DNA from 2 places in the Cupriavidus sp. MPR-AND1C genome. Region 2 is predicted to be linked to the other one. Evidence: predicted binding sites of a transcription regulator. Region 2 holds the regulator's gene; the other holds the start of a gene.

Region 1 (3,928 bases), on a different contig from region 2:
ATGTCACGCGGTGGGCCACGCGTTTCGCGGCGGGCATGGCAATGGTCACGGTGCCAACGAAGGTGCCGCCCACCAGCAGCGCGCTAGCCAGGTAGGCCACGGCCGAGTGGCTGAGCGCGGGCAGGATCACGCCCACCGCCTGCACCAGCAGGTTGAGCGCGAGCGCGCGCCGCGTGCCGAGGCGGCCGTGCAGCGCGTGCCAGAGAAAGCACGACGGTGCCGCGCCAAGCCCGAACGCTGCCCAGATATGGATCGGGTCGATGTGGCCGAGCGCGTCGCGCACAAAGAGCGGCAGGTAGGTCGCCGTGACGATGTAGCCGAACCCCGCCAGCCCGTAGCTGCCCACCAGCGGCCACGGACCAGGCCCGTTGGCATTGGCCTCGTCCGTGGCAGTGGCATGCGGCTGGGGTGCCGGCACGCGGCCCGCAAGATACGGCCATGCCAGCGCGCTCAGCACGGCGGCGCCACCGCCGATGGCAAGCCACAGCAAAGGGCTGTGCCAACCGGCCAGGTTGCCGGCGGCAATGAGCTCGGCGGACAGCAGGATGCCGGCACCGACGCCCGAGAACAACAGCGGCGCGCCATGCGGATGTCCTACCACCTGGAACAGCCACACGGACGCGCAGATCAGCGCGATGGCGCTGAGCACGCCCGCCAGGAAGCGCACACCGATAAAGAACCAGGGCGCGGCCGGCACTGCCAGCGCCAGCAGGCACAGGGCGGTGCCGAAGAGGGCGATGCGGCAAAAGCGTGGCGCAACGCGCTGCGGCATGCGGCTGACCGCGAGGGCGCCCACGAGATAGCCGGCATAGTTGGCGGACGCGGCCAGCGAGCCGGCGCTGACGCTCAGCAGGCCGTCGCGCACCATCAGCGGATACATGCCGGTAAACGCAAAGCGCCCGAAGCCCATGCCCACCGCCAGCACCAGCGCGGCGGCCAGTGAGGGCATCCATGGCGCCATGGTCTTGCCAAAGGACTGCGGCGCTGCTGTGACGGTCCGGATCCTAGCCATGCTGCAGCTCCTGGAGAAACGCCGCGTATGCCGACGTGGCAAAACCCGAACGGCGCACCAGCAAGGTGTGCGCGACTCGCACGGGCACGGTTTGCAGGCTTGCGGCATCGGGGTGCAGCGCCAGCAGCGACTTCGGCAGGATGGCCACTGCCGAGCCCGCCGTCACGCAGGCCAGGATCGCGTGGTAAGACGCCAGTTCCAGCACGTTCAGCGCCAGCCGTGGGCCTTCGCCGCTGGCGAGCCAGTCCTCGGCACACAGGCGGTACGTGCAGCCGCGCGAGAACGTGGCCAGGCTGCGCAGCTGGATGTCCTGCGGCGTACGCACCGGCGGATGGCTGTGCGGCAGCACCAGCAGCAGTTCTTCGGAGAACAGGAACGTGCCTTCCAGGCCGGGGCCGAGCACGTCCATGTCGAGCGTGTCCGGGACGCCATCGGCGGGATGGGCCACCACGGCGCAGTCGATGCGATGCGCCAGCAGTGCGTCGATCAAGGCTTGCGTGGTGCCGGTCTGGATCTCGATCCGCACGTCCGGCCATTTGCCGTGATAGCGAGCCAGCGGGCGGGGCAGCCGGCTCGCGGCCGAGCTTTCCATGCTGCCCACGCGCAACGTACCCGAGGGCGCATCGCCGCGCATGGATTGGCGGGCTTCTTCGGCCAGCGCCAGCAGCCGCTCGGCGTAGCCCAGGAAGCGCTGCCCTTGCGGCGTCAAGGTCATGCGCTTGCTGTCGCGCAGGAACAGGGCGACGCCGAGTTCCTCTTCGAGCTGCTTGACGCGCGTGGTGACGTTCGACTGCACGCGGTCCAGGGTCTTGGCAGCCCGCGTGACGCTTTCTTCAAGCGCAACGGCTCGGAAAATCTCAAGTTCGGCCAGATCCACGGCAATCCTTCGGTTGAAATTGGTTCTTAAAAAGAGAACAAATTTCAATTAACTATCATCGATAGGGAATGATAAGTCAAGAAAGCCATGACGCCAGCGGGGTGGGGCGAGGTGGGGTGCACATTCCGGTGAACAATGCCGCGGCCCGGCGCGTACCCAAGGCGCGGGACTAATGCGGATCCTGGTATTGCGAGGGTTGGGGTTGCGCGGGTTGCTGCTGCGAATGCCGATGCGCCGGTGCCGGCCGCGCCAGGAGCGCGCGGATCGACGCAAGATAGCGGTCGCCAACTTCCCGGCTGGCCCGGTTCGACTGGGCGCGCAGGGCACGGCGGGCCGGTGGCGTGATGTTCAGGCTGCGGCAGATCGTTGACAGGTAGGGCTTGCGGTCTCCCGCCAGCCGCTGTGCCGCGGCTTGCACCGCCGCATCGCCTACGCGTTCGCGCAACCAGGCCAGGACCTGCCTGTCGTATTCGTTCTGCACCCGGACCAGGTGTTCCATGATCGGCTCCCGTAGATACTGTTCATCCATACAGTTACTGTAAATATATACAGTAATGCGGTTTTTTCAAGGATGAATGTCGAGAACCAGATACGGGCCATCGTCCAGGGGGCTACAGGACCATGCAGGCGGCAGCGCTGGCGCTGGCGCCGGGCCGTTGCGGCACGCAGGCGGGCCCGGCGGGCGGCATTTCCAGGTGGCGGCGCCGGCTCGCAGGCAGGTTCTCTTCCGGGGGCTTGCAGGCTGCGCGCGCGTCATGCCGCGGCGGGTGGCTGTCGCGCAGGGCCGGATGGTGCTTTTCCACCCAGCGCGCCGCTCTCCAGAGCGCGACGATGCAGGCAACCGCATAACTGCAGTAGATGAGGATCAGCATAAGCACCTTGCTTCGCGCCCGCTTGGGGGCGAGTAGTTCAAGAAGGTGCGAGTATGCGCAAGATCACTCTCCATGCGGTATCACTCGATTGGGGGGGCAGGTGACTGTGCTGGCAGCGAGGCCAGGCTGGTGGCCGCTCTGGCGGAAATGCCGCAGCGGGGAGAGACAATTGTTTGCAGTTCACCCCGCCAGCGCGGGCTGCGCTGGCGGGGTAGGCGAGGCGCTCAGGCCTGATCTTCGCCAGGCGTATCGGCGCGGTACTCCAGCAGGTCGCCCGGCTGGCAATTCAGCGCCTCGCAGATTTTCTCCAGCGTATCGAAACGGATGCCCTTGACCTTGCCGGATTTCAGCAAGGAGAGATTGGGCTCGGTGATCCCGATGTACTGGGCGAGCTCGCGCGATTTCATCTTGCGCTCAGCAAGCAGGACGTCAAGCCGGACGAGGATAGTCATAGGGTCAGGGTGCCTCAAACGCAAACACAAACTCAAACAAAGCCTTCATTCTCCTGCGCGACGCGCGCGGCCTCGACCATTGCCCAGGCGATGGCCAGCAGCAAGCCCAGCATCACGTCGCCAAAGGTGATGATCACCACCATGTAGGGGCCGTTGGCAGCCGTGCTGGCCAGGGTCATGGCCAGCAGCGTCTTGGTGAGCGGAACCACCACGCTGAACGCCGTCACCACCAGCGCCACGCGGCGCAGGCGTACGGCCGTCTCCAGGGTAAGGACCGCGCCGCCCGCCAGGGCCGCGAACAGCCTGTGCGCTTGCATCAGTCCACTGACCAGCAAAGCCGTGGCCACGCTCGTGATGGCCAGCCCGAGCAGCCGGTACGGCATCGACACCAGCAACTGCCCGCCTGGCGCAGGCCCGGCCAGGAACGTGCGCAGGTTCCGGTCCAGCTCCGCATCGGAAAGCAAGAACCAGAAGGCGATCAGCCCCGCCGTCGTCACGACGGCGCACCACAGTGTCAGCCACTGCATGCGGCGCGCGATGACGCTAACGCGCATTAGGGCGCCATCAGCGGGCAAGGGAAGGGAAAGGGGGGGCGGCATGCCGGTCTCCTGAATGGATTGCGCATGGCAAAAAATTACTGTAAAACAGCAATGTGTTATCGTTTTGCAGTAATTTATATTCGTCGGAGATTAAATTATATGCGTCCCATAGCCTT
Region 2 (3,928 bases):
GTCGATCTGTTCCACGCCAGCCACGGTGAAGCGGCAGAAGCGCTTGCGCTTGAACAGCGGGTTTTGCTGTTGGAAGCGCTTCTTGTTCTTGTTGTCACGTTTGACGAATGCCATGATTCAATCCTTTTCGAATGCTTTACATCCAGTGATGTGAAAGACGAGAGCCTTGCTGTTGCGGTGCCTGCGGGCCAGGAATCCTTCGCAGTCGAGCATCGCGCCGAGCGGGGTACGCTCAAGCCGCTGGCCGATCTGACCGATTCCCATGGCGGCGATGGCGAACTCCACCTGCCTGGGCGTTTGCGCCTCGACCGTCTCGCCCGCGTACTGCAAGATGCAGTTGACCACGGGGACCCCGGCCGGGGTGTAACGCAAGGCATCGCGTTCCGCGAGCGTTGCGCAGAGCCTTAACTGGTTCAACGCACTCTCCCGCACCGATGCCCGCACTTGCCGCTGCGGCGATCAACGCCGGCGGCAACCACAACAGTCCGCACTTAGGCGGCCTGGACTTCGCTGGTCTGTTGCGCGGCCTTGCGAGCTTCTTCGCGCTGCACTTCCTTCATCATCGGGGACGGTGCGGTTTCAGCCTTCTTGGTCTGAACGATGAGGTGGCGCAGCACTGCATCGTTGAACTTGAACGCGTGTTCGAGTTCAGCCAGGGTTTCCTTGCCGCATTCGATGTTCAGGCAAACGTAGTGAGCCTTGGCCAGCTTCTGGATCATGTAGGCCATCTGACGGCGACCCCAGTCTTCCACGCGGTGGATCTGGCCTTCCTGGGACGTGACCAGCGTCTTGTAACGCTCGATCATGGCCGGGACTTGTTCGCTCTGGTCCGGATGGACGATAAATACGATTTCGTAATGACGCATTGACGCTCCTTTTGGATAAGCTGCCCGAGCGCCATGTCCGGTGCAGCAAGGTTGAATAGCCTTAAAGTATAGCGTGCTTTTGCTATCGGGAGCAAGACGCCTCAGTTTTCGGTGAATAGTGCCTGCAGCGCCGCCGGGTCCTTTGCCAGCCCTGGCTCAGCAGCCAGAGCCAGCGCCAGGAGCACGCGCGCCTTATAAGGATTGAGGTCGCCGGCCGAAACAAAAACGCCCGCCGCAGGCCGGGGAGGCGCAGGAATCGCCACATGCCCCGCTCCTGTGCGCGAACTGCGCACCACTGCCACGCCCGCGCCAGCAGCATCAGTCAGCGCCTCCACCAGCGACTGGTGGACCGACCCGTTGCCAGCCGCCGCCACGACCAAGCCCGACACGCCCGCCTGCGCCAAGGCATCCACCACGATCCGGCCCGGCTCCGCATAGCTAGCCACGATCTCGACCTGCGGCCATGCGCCAGGAACCGGCCAGGCCTTGGCCGGCAAGCGGCTGGGGGTGCGCACAAAGCGCACGAGGTTGTCCTGAACAAAACCAATCGGCCCGGATACCGGAGACACAAACGCATTCACCGCCGATGTGTGCGCCTTCATCACATCGCGCCCTGCGTGGATCTCCTGATTGATCACCAGCAGCACGCCCTTCGCCGTCGCGCCAGCATCCGCCGCCACGCGCACCGCATCCAGCAGGTTCAACGGGCCATCCGCCGACAACGAGGTCGACGGCCGCATCGCAGCCGTCAGCACAACTGGCACCGTACCCACGCAAGCCAGGTGCAGCAGCATGGCCGTTTCTTCCAGGGTATCGGTGCCGTGCGTAATGACAATGCCCGACACATCGGGCTGCGCGGACCAGAACGCCACGCGCTCCACCAGCCTTGACCAGAGCGCGAACGACATGTCCTTGCTATCTACCTGTGCGAGCTGCTCAGCTTCGATCCGCGCCACCGCGCCCAGCGCCGGCACCGCGTCAAGCAGCGCCGTCACCGGCACCGTCGCCGCCTGGTATTTCGCACTGCTAGCTGGATTGGAAGAAGAACCGGCAATGGTGCCGCCAGTAGCGAGCACGACGACACGAGGCAGGAGAGACATGGCGGGAAAGTGGCCGGGAGCCAGAAAAGTTGAACAGCAAGCAGCGCAAGACGCTTCGGGTGCCGCGGATTGTAACCCTCCGCACGCCCGTCACGGCACGCGCCAAGACCCGTGGGACGCACCTGTCAATGCGCAAACTCCCAAAAATTCCGCTTGCACTTCACTCGATACTGTATAAAATCACAGCATACTGTTTAAACATACAGTGCTCACAAACACCGGCGACCATGGCGACCCTGACACCGCGACAGCAGCAGATTTTCGACTTGATCCGCAGCAGCCTCCAGCACACGGGCTTCCCGCCCACGCGCGCCGAGATCGCCGCCAAGTTCGGCTTCTCCTCACCCAATGCAGCCGAGGAACACCTACGTGCCCTGGCCCGCAAAGGCGTGATCGAGCTCACCCCCGGCGCCTCCCGCGGCATCCGCCTCAAGGTCTCCCGCAGCGACTCGGAGCTGCCCGACCAGTTCTCCCTGCCTATGGCCGGCGTCATGCAGCTAACCCTGCCACTGGTCGGGCGCGTCGCAGCCGGCAGCCCGATACTCGCCGCCGAACACATCGACCGTCAATACCAGGTCGACGCCTCGGTGTTCGACGTGCAGCCCGATTACCTCCTCCGGGTGCGTGGTCTCAGCATGCGCGACGCCGGCATCCTCGATGGCGACCTGCTCGCCGTCAAGCGCGCCAGCGAAGCCGCCAACGGCAAGATCGTTGTAGCGCGCCTGGGCGACGACGTCACCGTCAAACGCCTCAACCGCCGCGGCGACATCATCGAGCTGATAGCCGAGAACCCCGACTTCCCCAGCATCATCGTGCAAGCCGGCCGCGAAGAGTTCTCACTAGAAGGCATCGCTGTCGGCCTCATCCGACCCAGCGCGTTCTGACGAGTGCGGCTGAGGCGGGCGAACCCCGAACAAGCCGACACCCGATTGTGCCAACGCACCCGCATAGCGGGTACCGCTAACTGTTGTTGCAAGTCACCAGGTGTAGCCATGCTGCCAGCCAACCGCCTCTCCGCCCGCCGCCCCGTCAAGCCCGTGCCCTTCCGCCAATCCAAAGGCGTGCGCATCTACCAGGGCGCACAACGACGCACCATGGTTGGCAGCATGGCCGCTATCTGCCGAATGCTCGAGTTGGAGGAATCGTCCAAGCTGGCTGGTTAATGGAAGGCACCAAAAAAATTTGTGCCGAGTACTAGCCATCCGTCTCTTGGCATTGTATGATCTTGTTCTTCGTCGTTCGGCACCAAGCAAAACGACATCGACGGTGGCTGTAGCTCAGTTGGTAGAGTCCAGGATTGTGATTCCTGTCGTCGTGGGTTCGAGTCCCATCAGCCACCCCAGAATTCTCTTTACAAAACAGCGCCTTAGCTAAGGCGCTGTTTTTGTTTGCGCGTCCCAAAGCGATGTTCTATTCCCGCCATATCCCGCCATATTCCCACGGTGGGAATACTCGGCACCCTCATCCCCACCCCCGCCCCCTAACAGCCAGCTCGATCACCACGCAAGGCATCGAGACTCGCCACATCGAGAAGATTGCGTGGACCGCCAATTCCCTGTCATTCGGGCATGATGCCCTTGAAGTCGCGTGCCGGCACGAAGGCCTTAGCATCCAGCCAGCCGTAGCGCACGTCACCCGCACTCAGTTGCCCATCTGCCATAGCCGCACCGGCGACGCGCAGCAGGCGCTCGCGCGCCTCGCCGGACACCGATAGCAGCCACGCCGTTCAGGCTCTCCCCGATCAGCTCTTCTGCGCCGGCGCGGACGGCAAGCAGCAGCACGCTACCAAGGGCAAGAAAGTCGCGACGATCCATGGTTGCCTCCTGGCCACGAGTTGGCGGGTGTAGATGTCGGCAGCTTAGCGGATCTGGAACCAACCGCCTTCCCGGGCCATCGCGCTAAACTCGACGGTGGACGCCATCACGATGAATCGTCGCATGGGCGAAAGTGAACAACCAACTA

What was found. Region 2 encodes LexA, which represses DNA repair genes until DNA is damaged. Its sites were predicted from a motif close to ACTGTATNNNNATACAGT; they were not measured.
Region 1: a site for LexA is predicted at 2,425-2,442, ahead of AC1RWI_RS26750 (CppA family protein). Genes of this name have one in related genera too.

What each region holds. Positions count from the first base shown of each region.
Region 1 is NZ_JBXASU010000062.1:28,976-32,903, forward strand. Features, by position in the region: gene AC1RWI_RS26740 (YbfB/YjiJ family MFS transporter) at 1-1,012, opposite strand, end outside; gene AC1RWI_RS26745 (LysR substrate-binding domain-containing protein) at 1,005-1,889, opposite strand; gene AC1RWI_RS26750 (CppA family protein) at 2,059-2,388, opposite strand; gene AC1RWI_RS26755 (hypothetical protein) at 2,501-2,761, opposite strand; gene AC1RWI_RS26760 (helix-turn-helix domain-containing protein) at 2,986-3,213, opposite strand; gene AC1RWI_RS26765 (DUF2975 domain-containing protein) at 3,246-3,812, opposite strand; gene AC1RWI_RS26770 (hypothetical protein) at 3,837-3,928, shown strand, end outside.
Region 2 is NZ_JBXASU010000021.1:121-4,048, reverse strand. Features, by position in the region: gene rpsR (30S ribosomal protein S18) at 1-114, opposite strand, end outside; gene priB (primosomal replication protein N) at 118-417, opposite strand; gene rpsF (30S ribosomal protein S6) at 492-866, opposite strand; gene AC1RWI_RS14005 (asparaginase) at 968-1,966, opposite strand; gene lexA (transcriptional repressor LexA) at 2,194-2,850, shown strand; gene AC1RWI_RS13995 (hypothetical protein) at 2,959-3,129, shown strand; tRNA gene AC1RWI_RS13990 (tRNA-His) at 3,233-3,308, shown strand; gene AC1RWI_RS13985 (hypothetical protein) at 3,525-3,674, opposite strand.